3 regions of the Alishewanella sp. HH-ZS genome follow, and region 2 is predicted to be linked to each of the others. Evidence: predicted binding sites of a transcription regulator. Region 2 holds the regulator's gene; each other region holds the start of a gene.
What was found. The regulator sigma-54, encoded in region 2, starts transcription at its own class of promoters, with help from an activator protein. The targets are predictions, from matches to a motif close to GTTGGCACGNNNNTNGNNT.

Region 1: the regulator sigma-54 is predicted to act here: its motif matches at 2,622-2,640, upstream of A9165_RS02660 (flagellar hook-length control protein FliK).
Region 3: the regulator sigma-54 is predicted to act here: its motif matches at 4,844-4,862, upstream of A9165_RS08340 (DUF3192 domain-containing protein).

Annotation. Positions count from the first base shown of each region.
Region 1 covers NZ_LZEJ01000004.1:53,551-60,188, forward strand. The annotation lists gene fliL (flagellar basal body-associated protein FliL) at 1-471, opposite strand, end outside; gene A9165_RS02660 (flagellar hook-length control protein FliK) at 562-2,487, opposite strand; gene fliJ (flagellar export protein FliJ) at 3,023-3,475, opposite strand; gene fliI (flagellar protein export ATPase FliI) at 3,472-4,815, opposite strand; gene fliH (flagellar assembly protein FliH) at 4,850-5,653, opposite strand; gene fliG (flagellar motor switch protein FliG) at 5,664-6,638, opposite strand, start outside.
Region 2 covers NZ_LZEJ01000014.1:40,321-46,958, forward strand. The annotation lists gene A9165_RS07480 (HPr family phosphocarrier protein) at 50-328, opposite strand; gene rapZ (RNase adapter RapZ) at 318-1,175, opposite strand; gene ptsN (PTS IIA-like nitrogen regulatory protein PtsN) at 1,172-1,645, opposite strand; gene hpf (ribosome hibernation promoting factor) at 1,648-1,935, opposite strand; gene A9165_RS07500 (RNA polymerase factor sigma-54) at 1,961-3,478, opposite strand; gene lptB (LPS export ABC transporter ATP-binding protein) at 3,594-4,316, opposite strand; gene lptA (lipopolysaccharide transport periplasmic protein LptA) at 4,313-4,804, opposite strand; gene lptC (LPS export ABC transporter periplasmic protein LptC) at 4,794-5,348, opposite strand; gene kdsC (3-deoxy-manno-octulosonate-8-phosphatase KdsC) at 5,345-5,899, opposite strand; gene A9165_RS07525 (KpsF/GutQ family sugar-phosphate isomerase) at 5,900-6,638, opposite strand, start outside.
Region 3 covers NZ_LZEJ01000016.1:70,897-77,534, forward strand. The annotation lists gene A9165_RS08295 (hypothetical protein) at 1-104, opposite strand, end outside; gene cysZ (sulfate transporter CysZ) at 242-1,000, shown strand; gene A9165_RS08305 (flavodoxin domain-containing protein) at 1,022-1,462, opposite strand; gene truC (tRNA pseudouridine(65) synthase TruC) at 1,469-2,269, opposite strand; gene A9165_RS08315 (YqcC family protein) at 2,251-2,571, opposite strand; gene A9165_RS08320 (DUF3301 domain-containing protein) at 2,703-3,005, shown strand; gene A9165_RS08325 (DUF962 domain-containing protein) at 3,020-3,364, opposite strand; gene A9165_RS08330 (GNAT family N-acetyltransferase) at 3,375-4,019, opposite strand; gene A9165_RS08335 (DUF2789 domain-containing protein) at 4,144-4,371, shown strand; gene A9165_RS08340 (DUF3192 domain-containing protein) at 4,413-4,787, opposite strand; gene A9165_RS08345 (hypothetical protein) at 4,952-5,260, shown strand; gene A9165_RS08350 (DUF2310 family Zn-ribbon-containing protein) at 5,247-6,029, shown strand; gene syd (SecY-interacting protein) at 6,008-6,565, opposite strand.

The sequences.
Region 1 (6,638 bases), on a different contig from region 2:
ACTGCCCACCACATCCAGCATCGCGGTTTGCAAATCGATCAGCGCTTTGTTCTTTAATTGTTCTTTCCCGGTTGACGTTATTAATTCATCAGCACTGGCGGTACTAAAGGTCGCCAGTAAAGTTCCTTCAATTAATGGGATATGCCGCATCGCCAGCGCCTGATTGGCATCGCCACGGACCATCAGTTGCACCCGGATCTGTACCAGCCGATCCCGGTTTGCCCCCGCAACATTAAACACGAAAGGTCGTGGCATCTGCACATAAAGCGCCGAGCCCTGCGCCACGGTTGGGCCAGTACCAGCCTCAGTTCCGGCTTGCTCGCCAGTGACTGGGGCGCTGCTATCATCGCCAGGTAACAGAAAAAATACCACCGCCGCCAACACTAACAGCAGGCCGGCCGCGGCGCCGATAATGATCAGTTTTTTCTTTTTTGCGCCCTGATCGACCAATTCCAGTTCATTTTCCGCCATACCACGGCTCCCTCAGCCCCACTGTAAAGATGTTATTATGCTCACCGGCCCGAAACTTTGTAAATGAAAAGTCAGACAGTTGGCTGTTGCTTAAGCATAGTAGTCAACCAAACGCTCAGAAAGCTTAACCTGAATTTGCTGGGTCGGCATTGCGTCATCGCCTGTATCAGCCAATTCTGTGCCTTGCTGCTGCCCCTGACTATTCTGACCGGTTTGCTGCCGTTCCTGCTGCTGCACCTGGCCTTCTCCCAATTGGATCCCTTGTTGCTGTAACATTTCCCGTAAGCGGGGCATTTGCTGCTCCAATAGTTCTTTTGCTGCTTGCTGCTGCACGATAAATTGCACTGATGCTTGTTCCTGCTGCAGATTTACCCGGATCTGCATCTGACCAAGCTCGGCAGGATCAAGCCGGATTTCGGCAACCTGAATATTTTGTCTGACCATTACATGCACCCGCTCACGCAGCTGCAAAGTGGCATCCTGCTGCTGCAGATTCAGTTGCTTTAATTTTGCACTTAACTCTGGAGCGCTTGGCGGAGCATCCGCTTTCTGTTGCTGTGTCAGTTGCTGCTCAAACCGGCTTTGTAATTGGGTTGCCGTTTCAGTTAAGGTGGTAGCTGGCACTGCGCTGCCGCTGTTCGCGGCTAGCACCACTTCCAGCCGGCTAATCGGCGGCAAGGCATTGTTTGCGCTGGTTTCAGCTGGCGGAATCGCTTCTGTCAGGCTGACGTTACGACCAGCACTGAGTTCGCGTGACGCTGTTTCGCTGTCAACTTTACTATGCCGCTCCGCTGTTCCCTTTGCTGCCGGCGAGGTTCCCGCAACACGGCTAACCGCAGCTTGCAGCGGCGCCGCAGACTGGCTGACAGCCTGAGGCGCTGCCGTAACAGCCAGCGCAGCGACCTCAGCTACGTCGTTAATAACAACAACCGGCTCAACCGCCGTTTTATCCACTGGCACTGTTGGATCCGCGACGGCTTTACTGCTACTCAACGGGGCTGTCTGCTGAGCCGCTTGGGACGGCAGCATCTGTTGCATCAGTTCAACAACTTCTTGCTCCGGCGCAAGCATCGCGGCAGAGGTAGTTTCCGGAGCTATCGCTGGCTGAAGTGGCGTCTGCGGCACAGCAGAAGTCGGCGTGCTGACTATCGCTTTATCAGCCTGACCGTCGGTAACGCCTGCAGCTTTGGCACTGACCACCGGCTGCATGATCGTACGTTCTAAATCAGCCGCTGCTTGCGTGACAGCGGTTCGCTCCGACTTCGCCTGAAGTTGCAGCACGGGGTCGAGGTTGGCCTGAGCCGTTTCTTGCTCAACCTCGGTGCCTGATGGCTCAGTAGCCGACGCCGCTATAGCGGGCGCAGATATTACAGGCTCTGATAATTGCTGCGCCGTGCCAACTTTAGTTGTCGGGCTGCTACTGCTCTGTTGTCTTGTGGTGTCAAACTGCTGACTGAAAATTAACTCTGCTTGCTCTGCCGGTAATAATGGCGACTCTGGTACAGGCCCGATTTGCTGTTCAATTACCTGGTGCTGCATTAACTGCTGTTGGATCGCCATAAAACGCTTTTTATCCAACTGTGCACTGGTTTGGTTTGCCTGTTCAATTAAGCCCAACCAGGAAATAGCCGCCTGCTGTGCAACCGGCTCAGGTTCAACAGGCGGTAACGAAATTTCGGACCAGACGGCAATGTCCGCATCAGACAATTCTACTGGTATTGATTCAGCAGCTGCTGCCACTGATTGCCCGGCCGGATCCGCTGCCACAACGGCTGGTACCGGTAGCGGAGTCAGCTCAGCTTCTGCAACGGGTTCAGGGGAGGCAAGCTGGCTGGGTACAGCGGCAACAGACTGCCGCTGCGGCAACTGTTGTTGTTGTTCGTCACTGAGCAAGCGGGCAAAAGTGGTTTCGCCGTTATAGCCAGCCTCCGCCGTAGTGGCAAAACCCGGCACTTCGCTAAATGCCAGCGACTCTGCCGGGTTTAACAGCATTGATATCTGCACACCTTGCGTCATAGAGATATACCTGTAATCCGTTGCTACTTGCGCCTGCGGTCAGTATTAGCTTGTGCACTGACTGACCTTGGGCTTTATTTGTTCGCCATCTTTGCGCTGCAAAAATGCTTGTCACAGTACTGCTGACAAATTACATTCAAAATTCGCGCCAGTTTTCAGTGACCCGGGGTAATGACATCGGCGCGCCAGCTCACGCTGTCGGTTTGACCCGCTGCCTCTGCTTAGGGCGTGTTGACGTTTACTGCTTGTTTTTGCAGCCGTTTGGCTGGTGTTTATACAAGGCAGAGCTTGTGATGTGTAGTTATTCTACATGAACAAGCGATAACGCAGTAGAAACGCCAGCCAAACGCTGCCCGGAGGGTTCGCGCTGGCGGCGCTTTGCTCTTTGTGGCCTGCATGGATGCAGGTCAGGGGCGAGAGCAGGACGCGGTAGCTTCACTCGTCACTTATTTAGAATGACTAAACTGCGCTCCTCGTTTCGCGATCAAAACGCCGCCAGTGCGAACAAAATCTAAGCAGCAAACGTCAACACGCCCTAGTCACTGTTTAGCAACAGCCGCTGCTGCATAAAGCGCTGCAGGGCATAATCATCTGCCAGTTTTTGTTGCTGCCGCTCCTGCGTCAGCTGTTCACGTTCAGCTGCTAACTGCAGCAATTTCTCTAATGCCTTACGTTTGGTTTGCATCTTCAACCAGCTTTGTTTGCGTTGTTCAGCTGCGTTTCGGCTTTGCTGTACCACCCGCGCTTGCTGGCTTAATGCCTCATCTAATTTGCTGATAAAGGCCAGAAACTGGTTATACTGCCTGCCGCCCAGCCCTATTGAGCCCTGCTGCTGGCTTTGTTGGATGTAGTCAGTGCGGTATTGCGCAAGCCCCTGATATTTTTGCTCGGCTTGCTGGTACATCTGTTGTGCCCGGACAAAGTTGGCCTGTAACTGTTCTTCGCGCTCTTTTTGAACTTTGATCAACAACGCTAGCTTACTGCTCATGTTCTACCCCGTTGATTCGGCGCCAGCTGGCTTAATGCACTGAGACAATCATCGTAAGGTACGACATCCTTCATCCCCTGCTGCAGGAACTGATTGATCCGCGGTAACAATTGGATCGCCAGATCCAACTGAGGATCACTACCGCGAACATAGGCGCCGATAGCGATCAGATCTTTACTTTGCTGATAGCTGGCATAGAGTTGCTTAATGCTACGCGCCAGTAACTGATGCTCTTCACTGGTAACGGCCGGCATCACCCGGCTAATTGACTTCTCAATATCGATGGCAGGAAAGTGTCCAGCGTCAGCAAGTTGTCGCGATAACACGATATGGCCATCCAGGATCGCCCGTGACGCATCGGCAATCGGATCCTGTAAATCATCGCCTTCAGATAATACCGTGTAAAAGGCCGTAATTGAGCCCTGATGGCCGGAGCCGTTACCAGCCCGCTCCACCAGTGCCGGTAATTTGGCAAACACCGAAGGAGGATAACCTTTAGTCGCGGGCGGCTCGCCCACCGCCAGAGCTATCTCACGCTGGGCCTGGGCATAGCGGGTAATTGAATCAATAAGTAATAACACATCAAGCCCTTGGTCCCGGAAGTACTCCGCAACCTGAACCGCGGTTTCACAGCCTTTTAGCCGCATCAGCGGCGAAACATCTGCCGGCGCCGCCACGACCACAGCCCGGCTTTTACCGTCTTCGCCCAGGATCTCATCGATAAACTCTTTTACCTCCCGACCACGCTCACCGACCAGCCCGACCACGATAACATCTGCGGCAGTGCCGCGGGTCATCATGCCGAGCAGTACGCTCTTTCCGACCCCAGAGCCGGCAAACAGGCCCATACGCTGGCCTTTTCCCACTGTCAGGATGGCATTGATAGTGCGGACGCCGACATCCAGCGGCTGTTTAATCGGACGCCGGTGTAAAGGGTTTATGGCTTTACCTTTGCCACTGCTAAACTGCGTCGCCGCGATGGGGCCTTTACCGTCCAGAGGTCTGCCAACACCGTCAATCACCCGCCCCAATAAGCTCATACTTAGAGGTACCCCTTTGTACTGCAGTAACGGAGTTACCCTGGCACCCGGTACCACGCCCTCGATATCCTCTTGCGGCATTAAAAACACTTTATCCTGTGCAAAGCCAACCACTTCAGCCAGCAGATCGCCACGGGCACCCTCAACTAAACACGCCTGACCAATGGCAGCGCTGCAGCCGGTGGCTTCCAGGGTCAAACCGACGACCCGCACCAAACGGCCGGACACCGCAGGCTTGCTGGATTGAATAAATTGATGTTGTTGCTGCAAAAACTGCTGCAGTTTAGCGGGTTCAGCCATCTTAGCTCACTGTCACAACGGCCGGAGGGCCTGATTAGTGTTCGTTATCGGCCTGATGCAGGAAGTGTTCCAGACTGCTGTTAATGCGTTGCGTCAAACTTCTGTCAACACTGGTTTTTTCAGCTTCGACCAGGCAACTACCGCGCTCAAGCAAGGGATCGGCCAGCAGTTGCCAGTGTTGGGCTTGTATTTGCTCGTCACTGTAATGACTACGGATAATGGCGAGATCATCAGGATGTAATTTAATCCGCATCAGTTCGGTTTTCAGTGGTAATGCGGCCGTTGCTTCCTGTATAGCCAATAGGATCACCTGCGGATTGGTCTTGACCTCGACCCCAATCACCGCCTTGGCCATTGCCAGGGCTAACTCCAGCAAGCTCTGCTCTACCTGCTGGTTCAAACCGGCCAACGGTTGTTGTAGCTGGTCCAGCAGCAAGGTCAGCTGGCCCAGTTTTTCATCAATTTCCGGTTGCACTGCCATCAGGCCTTGTTTCTTACCCTCAGCCAATCCCTGCGCCGTGCCATCCTGCAGACCTTGCAAACGTCCGTCCTGATAACCCTGACTAAAGCCTTCTTCTTTACCCTGAGCTACACCTTCTTCATACGCAGCCTGCCGGATCTGTTCAATCTCATCCGCAGTAAGCGGCTTGATTTCGCTGCTGTCTTCTTCCTGGGCTACCACTGACGAGGTCGGCCGTTTCAGGTTCAGTGCGTTGGTGGTCTCATCCTGCTCCACCTCGGCAGTCAGATCCAGCGTCTGCCAGGCACGCAGCAGATCTTCGACCTCTGCGTCTGGTGAGAACGGTTTCTTGTAACGGAACGCATCTTGGTTACTCATTCAGCTGGCCTTAGAGGAATTCTTCACCGCCACCGCCACCGAGCATAATTTCACCGGCATCAGATAAGCGACGGGCAATCGACAGAATTTCTTTTTGCGCCGTTTCCACTTCGCTGACGCGCACCGGCCCCATGGCTTCCAGATCATCCTGTAACAGCTCAGCTGCGCGTTTCGACATGTTTTTGAAGATTTTCTCTTTCAGATTCTCGTCCGTGCCCTTCAGTGCTTTCATCAGCACATCTTGCTGCACTTCCCGCAGTATCGTCTGAATACCACGATCATCGACATCAATCAGGTTTTCAAACACAAACATCAGATCCTGAATTTGTTGTGCCATTTCCTCGTCATGCTCACGGATAGCATCCATCAGCTGACCTTCCAGGTTGGTATCCAGATAGTTCAGAATATCGGCAGCCGCTTTCAGGCCACCCATCTTCGCGGTCTGGGTACCGGCCTGACCAGCAAACTGTTTCTCCATAATTTCGTTTAATTCTTGTAACGCCGCCGGTTGTACCTCTTCCAGGTTGGCGATCCGCATCGTCAGATCCAGCCGCACCTTCTCCGGGAACTGGGATAGAATTTCGGCTGACTGCTCCGGCTCCAGATAGGATAAAACAATGGTTTGGATCTGCGGGTGCTCATTGCGGATAATATTGGCAACCTGTTTTGAATCCATCCACTTCAGCGAGTCCAGACCGCGGGCGCCACCGCCTAATACGATTTGGTCTATCAGATTAGCGGCTTTTTCCTCACCCAGCGCTGCTGTCAGAGCACGCTTGATAAATTCCTCGCTTTGGAAGCCAATGGTACTGAAGTTCTGGATCTGCTCAATAAAGCGCCGGTGCACCGCGGCAATTTTGGCCTGATTCAGATCAGTGGTTTGTGCCATCGCCAAACCCACTTTCTGTACCTGCTTCGGCTCCAGATGTTTCAGGATCTGGGCAGCATCTTCTTCTGATAAGCTCAGCAGCAGGATGGCAGCTTT
Region 2 (6,638 bases):
TAGCAGATTTAGGGGGGGGAATAAAGAAAAACCGGCCGAAATCGCCGGTTCAGAGCTCGTCAAAGCCGGCGTCTATTAACGCCACTATCGCCTCTAGCGCTGCTGCAGCATCAGGCCCTTCAGTGGTAACAGTCAGGGTTTTGCCCTTGCTACTGGCCAGCATCAGCAGTGCCAGCACACTACCGGCATCGGCCGTTTTACCGTCATCCTGCACCAGTTCAACCTTAGCCGAAAATTTCTGGCACAGTTGTACCAACTTAGTGGCAGCCCTGGCATGTAACCCCAGCTGATTGATGATGGTAACCTGTTGACTGAGTTTAGCGGCCATGATGACGTTTTAACTCCCGGTGCCGGATTTGCACATCATCACGTTGACTGCGATAGCTTTCCGCCAGACTTTCCGCGATATAAACCGAACGGTGTTGGCCACCGGTGCAACCGATAGCGATTGTCAGGTAGCTGCGGCTATTACGCTCCAGATGCGGTAACCAACTGCTGATAAAGCTGTTAATTTGCCAGATATATTTACCTACTATGGCTTCTGCCGCCAGATAGTCCTTTACTGGCTGATCCAGACCCGTCAGGGGCTTTAACTCTGGTTCCCAGTGCGGATTGGGCAGAAAACGGGCATCAAACACAAAGTCGGCATCCTTGGGAATGCCATATTTAAAGCCAAAGGACTCAAACAGGATCACCAGGCGACCGGTTTTCTGGCCAAGGATCCGTTCACGCAATACTTCTGCCAGTTGGTGTACGTTAAGGTCAGTGGTATCAATATAGAGATCGGCGCGGCTGGCAATAGGATCTAACAGTTGCTGTTCGCGGGAGATCGCTTCATCCAGTGACATCGCCTGGTGAGATAGCGGATGTAAACGCCGGGTTTCGCTAAAGCGTTTAATCAGGGTAGTGTGGTCCGCATCCAGATACAGGATAGTCAGTTCCAGCTTACGCGGCAGGTAAGACAGGATCTCCGCCAGCTCTTCCGGTTCATTCGGCAGATTACGTACGTCAATACTGACGGCAACCCGCTCATACTGACCCATCACCGCATTAGCGAGAGTCGGTAATAAATTAACCGGAATATTGTCGACGCAGTAGTAGCCCAAATCTTCCATTACTCTCAGCGCCACCGATTTTCCTGAACCTGAGCGGCCACTGACTACCAGCAGTTTCATTTTTCACCCGTTTGTTGGCTATAGTCCATTAATAACTGATACAGCTCCTGATCAGAACTGGCATGTCGGATCTTTTTGGTCAGATCTTTTTGGGTCAGCAGTTTTGCAATACCAGAAAGTGTAGTTAAGTGAGCCTGACACTGATCTTTCGGGATCAGGATGGCACAAAAAATATCGACGCCCTGGTTATCGATAGCGTCAAAGGGGATCGGATCCTGGCTTACCACAAATATCAGGATCGGTGAGGTGACGCAGTCGAGCTTGCCATGGGGAATGGCAATACCACCACCAATACCGGTTGAACCCAGCTTTTCCCGGGTCATCAGGGCTTCCAGAATGCTGTACTCAGACATCTCTGGCAGCTGTTGATGAGCCAGCTCGGCAATATATTCGAGGATCCGTTTTTTGCTGTTAAAAAGAACTGCACTCTTGGTGCAGTTCTTCTCCAGCATAGCGCTTAAATTTATCATGGTTAGTGTCGCGACAACTTTTCTTTGTGTTTAATCACTTGCCGGTCCAGTTTATCAATTAACTGGTCAATTGCAGCATACATATTTTCATCCTCTGACACAGCAAAAACTTCACCGCCGTTCAAATGTACTTTGGCTTCAGCGATTTGCTTCAGTTTTTCCACGTTCAGAATAACATGCACGTTATTGATATTCTCGAAATGACGCTCCAGCTTGGAAAATTTACTGTCTACATATTCTCTCAGAGAGTCGGTAATTTCTACATGACGGCCAGTTAAGTTGATTTGCATAGACTCTTCCTTCTTGTTAAGACACTTACAGCAAGGTCTTTCGTTGATTAGATGGCGCAATAAACAGCGATTCACGGTACTTGGCGATGGTACGCCTTGCGACATTGATCCCCTGTTCGGATAAGATTTCTGCCATCTTACTGTCACTCAGTGGCTTAGCCGGGTTCTCTGCTGCCACCAATTTCTTAATAAAGGCACGGATGGCGGTAGATGAACATTCACCACCACTCTCTGTACTAACATGACTGGAGAAGAAGAATTTAAGTTCAAAAATTCCGCGCGGCGTATGCATATACTTTTGGGTAGTAACCCGGGAAATTGTTGACTCATGCATACTTACCATTTCTGCCACATCATTTAATACCATGGGTTTCATGGCCTCTTCGCCATGCTCAAAAAAGGCTTGTTGCTGTTGCACGATACAGTTGGCGACCTTTAGCAAGGTTTCGTTGCGGCTTTCCAGACTTTTCAAAAACCATTTCGCCTCCTGCAGATGTGAGCGGATAAACTGGCTGTCGGTACTGCTTCTGACCGTTCTGGACAGCGCAGCATACTGCTGGTTGATTTTCACTTTGGGCATGGCATCCGGATTCAGCTCCACCTGCCAACGACCTTTAACCTTGGTAACCACTACATCAGGAATCACATATTGCTGTTCCTGCCTGATCACATCGGCGCCGGGGCGCGGGTTCAGGCTGTGGATCAGGCGCATCACTTCTTTTAACTCATCTTCTTTGAGTTTAGTCACCCGCATCAAAGAACGAAAGTCCCGGTTAGCTAAAAAGTCGGTATATTCGCTGATTATTTGTTTTGCATCATTTAAATAGGGGGTGGCAGGATCAAACTGCCGTAGCTGGATCAGCAAGCACTCTTTCACTGAGCGGGCCGCCACACCGACAGGGTCAAACAATTGGATCCGTTTTAATACAGCCTCGACTTCATCGGCTTCGACATCCGGCAGCTGCAGTGAGGCTAAGATATCTTCCACATCTATGGTCAGTAAACCGGCTTCATCGACGGCTTCAATAATGACTTCGGCAATGGCGCGGTCTGTCTCAGAAAAAGGGGTAAGGTCCATTTGCCAACGCAAATAATCCTGCAAGGTTTCAGTGGTTTCGCCCTGATATACCAGATCCTCGTCTGGCAGGGCGCCATTGCTGACCGGGGCGGCACTGACTAAATCGTCCCAGTTATTGTCCAGTGGTAAGTCCTCCTGGATATTCTGCTCGGCCATTGCCTCGCTGGTATCGCGCTCACTAACGTCATTAAATTCCGGATAATCGTCATTACCAGCCTGGTAGTCTTCACTGTCAGACGTTGACCCGCTGCTTTCTTCACGGTTGATATTCGACAGGCTCAGGTCGGTCTCGGGCGTGCCCGGTTCGAAGTCGTCGTCGGGCTCAAGCAAGGGGTTGGCATCCAGCGCTTCCTGAATTTCCTGCTGCAGCTCAATGGTGGAAAGCTGCAATAAGCGGATCGCTTGCTGCAGCTGCGGCGTCATTGTTAGCTGTTGGCCAAGGCGAAGTTGTAAAGACGGCTTCATGTAAGTCTGATTCTCTCCTGAGTATATCCCCTCCATCCTGGAAGTGGCTGCGGTCTGTGCCGCCTGATTGCGCCTTCCGTGTCAGCGGGTGGAGGACTTGACGCTGATTGCCCTACTATAGCCTGAATTGCTCACCCAGGTATACATCGCGGACCTGTTGATTCGCTAACACATCCTGCGGCGAGCCGGCGGCAATTAATTCACCATGACTGACAATATAGGCTATTTCGCAGACATCGAGGGTTTCCCGCACATTATGGTCAGTGATCAGTACCCCGATGCCGCGCTGGCATAGGTGCTGAATAATTTTTTTAATATCCAGCACCGAAATCGGGTCCACGCCGGCAAAGGGTTCATCCAGCAAAATAAAAGCAGGATCTGCGGCCAGAGCGCGTGCGATCTCTACCCGCCGCCGCTCACCACCGGACAGCGCCATACCAAGGCTATTTTTAATATGGCCAATATGAAATTCTTCCAGCAGGTCATCGGCGATTTCTTCCCTTTGCTGGCGGTTAAGTTCCTTTCGGGTTTCCAGAATTGCCAGCAAATTGTCGTATACCGTCAATTTGCGGAAAATCGAACTTTCCTGCGGTAAATAACCAATACCCGCCCGGGCCCGCTGATGAATAGGGGCGAAGGTGATATCTTGCTCGTTTAACGTGATCTGACCTTTATCGGATGGCACCAGACCAACAATCATATAAAAAGTGGTGGTTTTGCCGGCACCATTGGGTCCCAACAAGCCAACGATCTGACCTGCTTTGACTTCCAGACTGACATCTTTTACCACCTGCCGGCCTTTATAGCTTTTGGCCAGATGTGAAACCACTAACTTCATTGATTTTCCTTGGTTTCTGGCGTGAAAATGGTGGTTACCCGCCGGTTTTGTTCACTGCCGGCCGTTAACTGTTGTAACTCGATGTTATAACGAATCACATCACCACGCACCAGAGAACCGCTTTGGGTAAGCTCGGCATCCGCAGTCAGCGTCAGGGTCCGGCTGGCCAAATCGTAGCGGATCTCATTCGCTTGGGCTGTTACCGGCCGGTCGCCTTCCAGTAACTGGGAATAGGTAGCCGGACGACCGGTAAAAATAAACACCTCATTACCTTTACCGGCACTGGCATTGATCTCCAGCTTATCGGCTTTGATTAGCAAGGAGCCTTGGGTGACTTCGACATTGTTGACGTAAACCGCGATATTATCGCGAATGGACGCCTCAGTATTATCTGCGTTAATCGCAATCGGCAAAGTATGATCTGGCTTCGTCGCTGCCAGAGCTTGCGAACTAAAAAATACTGCAGCGATTAATAACTTAGTTTTCATTGGCGTATACCGTTTCCAGATGTTTTTGCAGCACTAAATGTTGTGCCGTGAGGTCGGCCTGCAGGCCGATGCCCAGAATATAAAAGCCTGGTCCGCTAAGCCGCACCCGCTCATGCGTTTGCAGCGTTTTTTCTGGCAACAGCATTTGTAATGAGGCTGTTTCAACCTGTTCAATAAACTCGCCAGGCAGCAAATTTCTGAGCAGGACTTGCTGTTCCAGAATAATTTTATCTTCCGGAAACCAAATACCTTGCTGACTGCTGATTTCCCAAGCGGCTTGATGTTCATCGTTAAACAGGGTGTAGCGCGGCAATTCAAACTGCGTAAAACCCAGTTGCTCAAAATGTTCCAGCCGTTTGGCTTGCAGATGATCCGCAATATAGCCCTGCTGGTCATAAACACGCAAGGTCAGGTTTTCCGCAATATAATCGGGCAGGAATTCGCGGTCGGCCTGGCGATCGGTATCGCCGCCTTGCGGCGCAAACCATAAGTAGGCCGCAAGCAGTACCAGGGCGGTGACACTTAATACGAAAAACTTTCTCATGTGCTGCTACCATCAAATTGCAGAAAGCGCTGCTGTGCAATCAGTAACAAATCACACAGTTCCCGCACCGCGCCATAGCCACCGGGTAAACTGGTGCAAAGGTGCGCCTGTTGTTGCAGATAGGGATGGGCATCCCGCACAGCGACAGCCAGGCCACAGTGCTGCATTACCTGCCAGTCGGCCAGATCATCACCTATATAGGCAACCTGATCTGGCTGAAGTTGCAACAGCGCCAGAATTTCCGCAAAGGCGGCCATTTTATTTTCCTGGCCCTGATAGATGTGCTTTACAGTCAGTGCCTTCATGCGCTGCTCTACAATAGCGGAACGCCGGCCGGTGATGACCGCCACCTCAATACCGGCCTGGCGCAATGCTTTGATGCCATAGCCATCGCGGGTGTGAAACGCTTTTAACTCTTCGCCGGCGTTGCCAAGATAGATCCGACCATCCGAGAATACGCCGTCTACATCACATATTAATAGGCGGATTTGACGGGCCAGGTTTGCTTGCTGGTCACTGAGTGGTTGATAAAGTTGCTGATACAGCTCCATTTATAGCACCCCGGCTTTTAATAAATCATGCATATTTAAGGCGCCCACCGGCTGGCGCTGCTCATCGACTACGATCAAGCCGTTAATCTTCTTTTGCTGCATAATGTTCAGTGCTTCTGCCGCTAACATATCGGCTTTGGCAGTAATGCAATTCGCCGTCATAACCTGTTCAATGGCTACGGTATGGATATCCAGGCGTTGGTCCAGAATACGTCGCAAATCACCATCCGTGAAAATACCGGCCAAACTGCCATCGGGATTGACGATAGTGGTCATCCCCAGGCCTTTCTTTGATATCTCCAGTAAGGCGTCTTTAATACTGGCTTGCCGGGCAACGATAGGGACCTGCTCGCCCTGATGCATAATATCTGACAGGCGCAGCAACAGCTTGCGGCCGAGACTTCCACCGGGGTGTGACAGCGCGAAATCATCAGCAGAAAAGCCTCTGGCATCCAGCACCGCGACGGCAATGGCATCACCCATAGCAAGGGTAGCGGTAGTGCTGGCGGTTGGTGCTAAACCCAGTGGGCAGGCTTCCTGTGCTACAGCGACACAGATATGCACATCGGCAACTTGTGCCAGAGTAGAGTCAGGTTTACCGGTCATCGCAATCAGCGGAATACCCAGGCGTTTGATCACCGGTACTATGGTCAAGACTTCCGCTGTTTCGCCGGAGTTTGAAATGGCAATCATAATATCACCGGCTGAAAGCATGCCCAGATCGCCATGGCTGGCTTCT
Region 3 (6,638 bases), on a different contig from region 2:
GGCGGTTCCGGCCGTACCAGCAAGTCAGGTTCAGTACCACCGTACCACCACAGACCGGCTCCCAGTAGTAAGGTAATTGTAATAAACACTATTTTGCGAGACATCCTTTATCCTCAAAGCTTGTTATTCAACTACCCTATCTGCTTTAGCTTAAAGCGGCAACACCTTGTTACCTTTTGCTTAAGTGACTGGCGGGACAGCCGCGCTATACTGGCAGCAAAGCAACTGATCGGGATCCAACATGGGCTATTTTCTAAAAGGCGTACTTTTATTAAAGCAAAAAGGCTTAAAGCGTTTTGTGCTGATCCCACTGTTAATTAATATCGTGCTGTTTAGCGTCGCCTTTTATTGGCTGTGGCAATTGTTGCGGCAACTGATTACGGCGGTGCAAAGTGCGCTGCCGGCCTGGCTACACTGGCTGGAATATTTGCTGATCCCGCTGGGTATCATGTCACTGCTACTAAGTTTTGCCTATAGCTTTACCATGCTGGCCAATTTTATCGCCGCGCCCTTTAATGGCCTGCTGAGTGAAAAAACCGAAGCCCTGCTTACCGGCAAGCCACTGCACAACAACTGGCAACAATTTCTGCAACAGGCGGGCCGCACACTGAGCCGGGAATGGCAAAAGCTTTGCTATGTGCTGCCACGGCTGGTGATCCTGTTTATCCTGTGCTGGTTTATTCCGGTGGTTGGTACCCTAGTGTGGTTTTTCTGCAGTGCCTGGTTTTATAGCCTGCAGTATCTGGATTATCCCTACGATAACCATCAGGTGGCCTTTATTGAGCTGCGTAAAAATATGCGCCAGCAACCCCTACTGAGCCTGTCTTTTGGCAGCGCGGTTGCGCTCAGTAGTATGGTGCCGGTACTGAATTTGCTGGTGATGCCGGCAGCGGTCTGTGGCGCCACCGCGCTCTGGTGTGAGCGCTTAAGCGAGCTACACGACCCGGCCTTACAGGCACCGGGCGCGCGCAGCTATCGTAAGCTGGACAAGTACTGCTAAAAAAGACGTCTAAAAGTACGGTTAGAAATTAGCGGCTAACCAGGGTAAGGCGACATCTTCCGCCTGCAGGGTTTCGCCGGCGTCGATTTCCAGCATCTCGGCTTTCGGGCTGCCTTGCAGTTCGGTCAACAGCTCAAACCACTGGCGGCCAGCAGCACAGAAGGTATCACCATAGCTGCTGTCACCCAGACCAATTACCGCAAACTGCTTGCCGGTTAATAATGGAAAACGATCGCGGCAGTCGGCATAAAATGGAAACAGATTATCCGGAATATCGCCCTGACCGGTGGTCGAAGTAATCACTAACCAGCAATCGGCCGCAAAGGTCTGCACGGCATCCAGCTCTGCGGGCTGAAACCACCTGGCCTGATAGCCTTTTTTTGACAATAATTCCACGGCCTGCTCGGCCACATACTCGGCGCCACCGTACACACTACCGACCATAATGGCGATTTTTTGCATGCTACCCTACTCCAAAAATTGCTGAAAAACCTGTTGATAATACGCGATGTTATCCGGCCAGCCAAATTGCCGGCACAAGGCAGCCAGCTCCGCCAGACTAGCCTGTAACTGCAGCGTTACGCCGCTGACCGGATGCGGCAGCTGCAACATAACAGCGCAAAGCAGTAAGCGGTCACTATCAAATTGCTGGCGGAAAAACGCGTTGTGTTTGCCATCGCCATGGCTGGTATCGCCGACAATCGGATGGCGCAAATGCGCCAGATGACGGCGCAGCTGATGCTTACGGCCGGTTAACGGCTGCAGCGCCACTAAACTATAGCGGCTGGTAGGATAACGACTCACCGCAAACGGCAGCTCAACCTGCTGCAGCGGTAAATAGCGGGTTACTGCACTTTGCGCCGCTTTATCGCTACGGGCCTTTTTATCGGCAATCGCATCCAGCTGCTCCTTTAACGGATAATCCAGCGTACCGGCCGTTTTCACCACACCCCGAACTATTGCCAGATACCCTTTGCGCCATTGCCCGGCTTCAATTTGTTGACTAAGTAACCGGGCAATCTCCGGCGATAACGCAAATACCAGTACACCTGAGGTGGGACGATCCAGCCGGTGCACCGGATACACATGACACCCCAGCTGATCGCGCAGGCTTTGCAGCACAAAACGGGTTTCATGTTTATCTATAAAAGAGCGGTGTACCAGCATGCCACTGGGCTTATCCACCGCCACCAGGTACTGATCCTGATACAGAATGGTCAGTAGCGGTTCAGCAGCGGCTGGCACCGGACTCAGGCTTGATTCAGACACTGATCAATCTCCCCGATTACGCTGAGTAAAACGCCCAGCTGCTGAGCACGCTCTGCATAAACAAGTTCTGCCAGCGGCAGGATCGCGACCTTAGTGGGTAGTGGCAGCTTGCCATCTAACAACGCATTAAGCCTTGGGATCAGGATAAACTGTAACCACTGCTCTAAAGGCAGTGTATCGCAGCAAAAAGGGGCGGTACTGGCCAGCGCTGAAGGCGCCGGCGGCTGGGCCGACCATAGCGCTGCGGCTCTGAGTTCAGTTTCCAGTTGCTGTAACAATAGCGGGAGTTGTTGCCGGGACATAGCATCCTTTTGCGGTCAGACTGCGGCTAATCAGGGCTGGCAGTTTAGCAAATAACGGCCCGGGTCGCAGCCAAAGCCTTGTAAAAAGCCAGCACCGCCAGCATTATGCTTTACCCCGGACAGAGGTATTCATGACCAGTATTATACTTTTACTTATTGTTATCACTATCGGTTACGGCTTTTGGTTGCAACGTAAACAGGACGAACGCGCCATCCTGTTAGCGCGCCAATTATGCCGTCAGCATCAATTACAGTATCTGGAATGTGGTCGCAGTTGCTATCGCTTTCGCAAAATCGGCCAACGCCAGCGCTTTGTCACCTGCTATCAGGTCGATTTTAGCGCTGACGGCGAAAGCCGGTATCAGGCTGAATTGGTTTTAAGTGGCTTGCATCTGGCAGCCTTTAACCTGCCGCCCCACCGGATCCCATCCTGATCCGGTGCCACACCCTATGCCTGCGCCAGCGCGGCCTTGAGTTTGCGCTCCAGTTGCCCGGTAAGAAAGTCTTTATACATCACCCAATCGGCGGCCAGACTATAAAACGGATACTTAAAGGTAGCCGGCCTGTTATGTTCAAAGCCAAAATGACCCAGCCAGGCAAAGCCATAGCCGATTAGCGGCAGGCTGCAAAGCCAGAGCCACTGCTGGCTTAATATCACCCACGCCAGCACCAGTAACACCAGGCTACTGCCAATATAGTGCAAGGCCCGGCAGATCGGATTAGCATGCTCCCGCAGATAAAATGGGTAAAAATCCTGAAAACGTTGGAATGGTTGCTCTGACAATTTCTGCATCGCCTCCCGCTTAATGTTGTTGCCGTGACCGGAACATCAGACTGCCCTGCACGGTATTAAAGCTCAGTGTCGTGACGTGTTGATAATGATCATCGGCAAAAAACGCCTGATATTTTTGCAAGGTCACGAAAACCCCGATGCCGGCAGACGATGGATCTTCATCTACCAGACTGTCAACCGCCTCCAGTAAGTAATGCCCCAGACCCGCATGCTGATACTTTGGCACCACGGCAATAAAGGCCAGCATATGATAGCGTTTAGCCGGCATCGCGGCATGAATTTTCTCTTCTTTATTTAGCATCTGCCGGGTAGACAGTAGGCCCGCAGTCAGCAACATCTTCAGACGCCAATGCCAAAGCCGGCTACTGCCAATACCGGAGTCAGGGCCAACCACACAGGCGACGCCCAGCAGTTGTTCGCCCTGAAACAAACCAATAATCGGCTGCCCGGCCTGCCAAAAGGTGCTGAGCTCTTCCCGGATCGCCGAGCGCAGCCGTGCCTCATATTCCCGCTCTGCCGCGCGAAAGATTTCCATAAACAGCGGATCATCGTAATAAGACTGGTACAGCACAGAGGCGGCAAGTTTAAGATCTTCACCGCCTAATAGCGCGGCCTTTAATTGACTGGGTTCGATATGACTGACCTGGGCTAACATCGCTCACCTTTTATTGTTGTTTTTTTATTCACAATAGCAGTCGCCTCTGAGCTTGCCAAGCACGATTTCATTAGCACAAACTCAGCTATACTTTTTAAAGCGAAAGCCAAAACGGAGGAGCACCATGGATACCAGTAAACACACTCTGAGCACCCTGTTTGCCCAGCTGGGTTTAGAAAACAGCCCGGAACAGATCCAGGCGTTTGTGCGGCGGCATAAACTTAGCGCCGGGATGGAGCTGGCCGATGCGCCGTTCTGGAACCGCGCTCAGGCCAGCTTTTTACGCGAAGCCTGGCGCGCCGATTCCGATTGGTCAGACGTCATCGATGAGCTTAATACCTTACTGCATTAAGCTAAATCCGCCCGGTGAGAAAGCTCGCCCTAACAGACCACTTACAGATATTGATAAGCCTTATCACCCCAGCCGCTTAAACGGTTATCTTTAAACACCAAAGGCGTACATTCGTCTTTGGTGGTTTTACCATCGCTGTGCCGGTGATGAGTGCGATAAAACAAAACTTGCACCTGCTGGCCATCTTTTTGAAACAGCTCGGTGAAATCCGGCGCCCCCAGCATATTGCGCACCTCTTCACTGCTCACGCCCAAGGCCAGTTGGTTAATGGTTTGCAGATTAAATTGCTGGGTTTTACGCCAGCCACTTTCCGATGAGGTTTCGGTTTTATCACCAATGGCAACCACACAGCCAGATAATGCCAGGGTGGCAGCAGTAACGATAAGTAATTTTTGCACGGCGGCAGCAGAAAACATAAAAAACTCCTGAATTATTGTTGTATTGGCGCTATTAGCACCGACAATGCCAAACCAAGCAAAACTAAGGCCAAAATAAAATAGCGATATAATACATGGCCTTAACGAAACACTGCTATTCAGCATCAGGCTAAAGTGCTAAATTAAACGAAATTTTAGCGAAAATGACGAAACGAATGAGCAAAGCGCTGCAACTGGTGCAAGTCACCGCCAGACAACTGCAACAAGAGGGTAAAACCGTCAATCTGGCATTGTTACGCGGCCGCCTGGCCGGACAGTTGGCAGGGCCGGATTTATTCAGCGCCTATCAGCAGTGGCGTAATAATCCCGGCTTGCCGCCGGCAGACGAAGCACAGGACGGCGAGACAACACCCGTCGTATCAGAAGAGCCGCTAAGCGCCCGTCTGACACGGATAGAACAAAAACTCGACCGGCTATTACAGCTGCTGGAACGCCCTGATGTATCTGGCTGAGCTGCGCTTTACGCTGATTGCCGATACCGAGTTCAGCCTGGCCGAGCAAGCCATTCGCCGCTATCTGGAAGCCTTGATTTTTAATGGTCAGATGCTGGGGCGTGAGTTTCCTACCGCCTTTACCGGCGAAGCATTTTGCAGCCGGCTGGTGTTGCCAACCGCGGATGCGCTAAGCGGTCAGCACGCCAGTGCCCGCGTTAAGACCGCAGAACAGCAATTAGCTGCAGCAGGCCTGGGTTACCCGCAATGCCAACTGCTGGGCCAGGATCTGATGTCACAGCAAACTGTCACAGAACTACCGGCTGAGCTGGTGCTCTTTACCACCTATGCCGATACCTGCTCGCCACTGCGCTGCGCCGATACACTGCAACCTGTGCCTTTGTTTTGGCTTAAAGCTGCAGCGGCCGATTATGAAGCGCTGATCCGCTGGCAGCTGCAGTTTCAGGCGCTGGACGAAATTCAGCTGCAGCAAGATCGGGTGCTGCACAAAACCGCTGAAAACAGTCTGCAGCAATACCAGAGCAAACTTAACCGCCAGGGCCGGAAGTTGGCGGCACAATTGGCCAGACAAAACCAGCGGCCGATTTGGTATGCGCTTTATAGCGGCAGTAGTGCCGATTGCCAGGCTGAAGCCGATAAATGCTGCCCCGGCTGTGGTGGTAACTGGCGTTTAGCCGCGCCGCAAGCCGGAGTCTTCGATTTTCGCTGTGACAACTGTCAGTTGCTGTCGAATATCGCCTGGGAATGTCAGTCAAACAGCGGCGAATAAGCCAGCGGCTTTAGCTCGGCCAGAAAAGCGGCCAAATTGTCGGCTAGCTTTACCTTAACCTCCTGGCCGACACTTTCCTGAAACACTTCGCCACTGCTATTGAGCACCGACAGCATAATATTTTCATCATCGGTTACCGCAAAAAACACCGTCTCCTGCTGGCGTAAACGGCGCTTCATCAAAATATGACCGATAATATTTTCCTGTAAGCGGGCGATATCGGCGGCATGCCAGGGCATTAATAATGCCAGCTTGCCTTTGGTATGCTCCGCTGCCAGATTGGCGCCAAACCAGCTACTGTAAAAGGCTTTAATGTCAGGGTGCAGTTCCAGCTCCAGTGCCAGCTCGACATTACTAAAATCTGCGGCCGGTTGCTGCGGTACCGGTTGCCAGCTTACCTGCTCGTCATTTAGCTGCGACACTTCACAGGGCGACACCTGAGCCGGATCGCGCCAAGTTTGCATGCTAATACCCTGAGCACTGTGCCAGGCCAGACTTTGTTCGATAAATTTTGCGTAAGCTTGTTCGACAGACACCTCTACTCCCGGGGTTGGTTATGCTAAAATCAGCCCATTGTAGCGAAAAACGCCTGATAGCGAAAAACCTAGC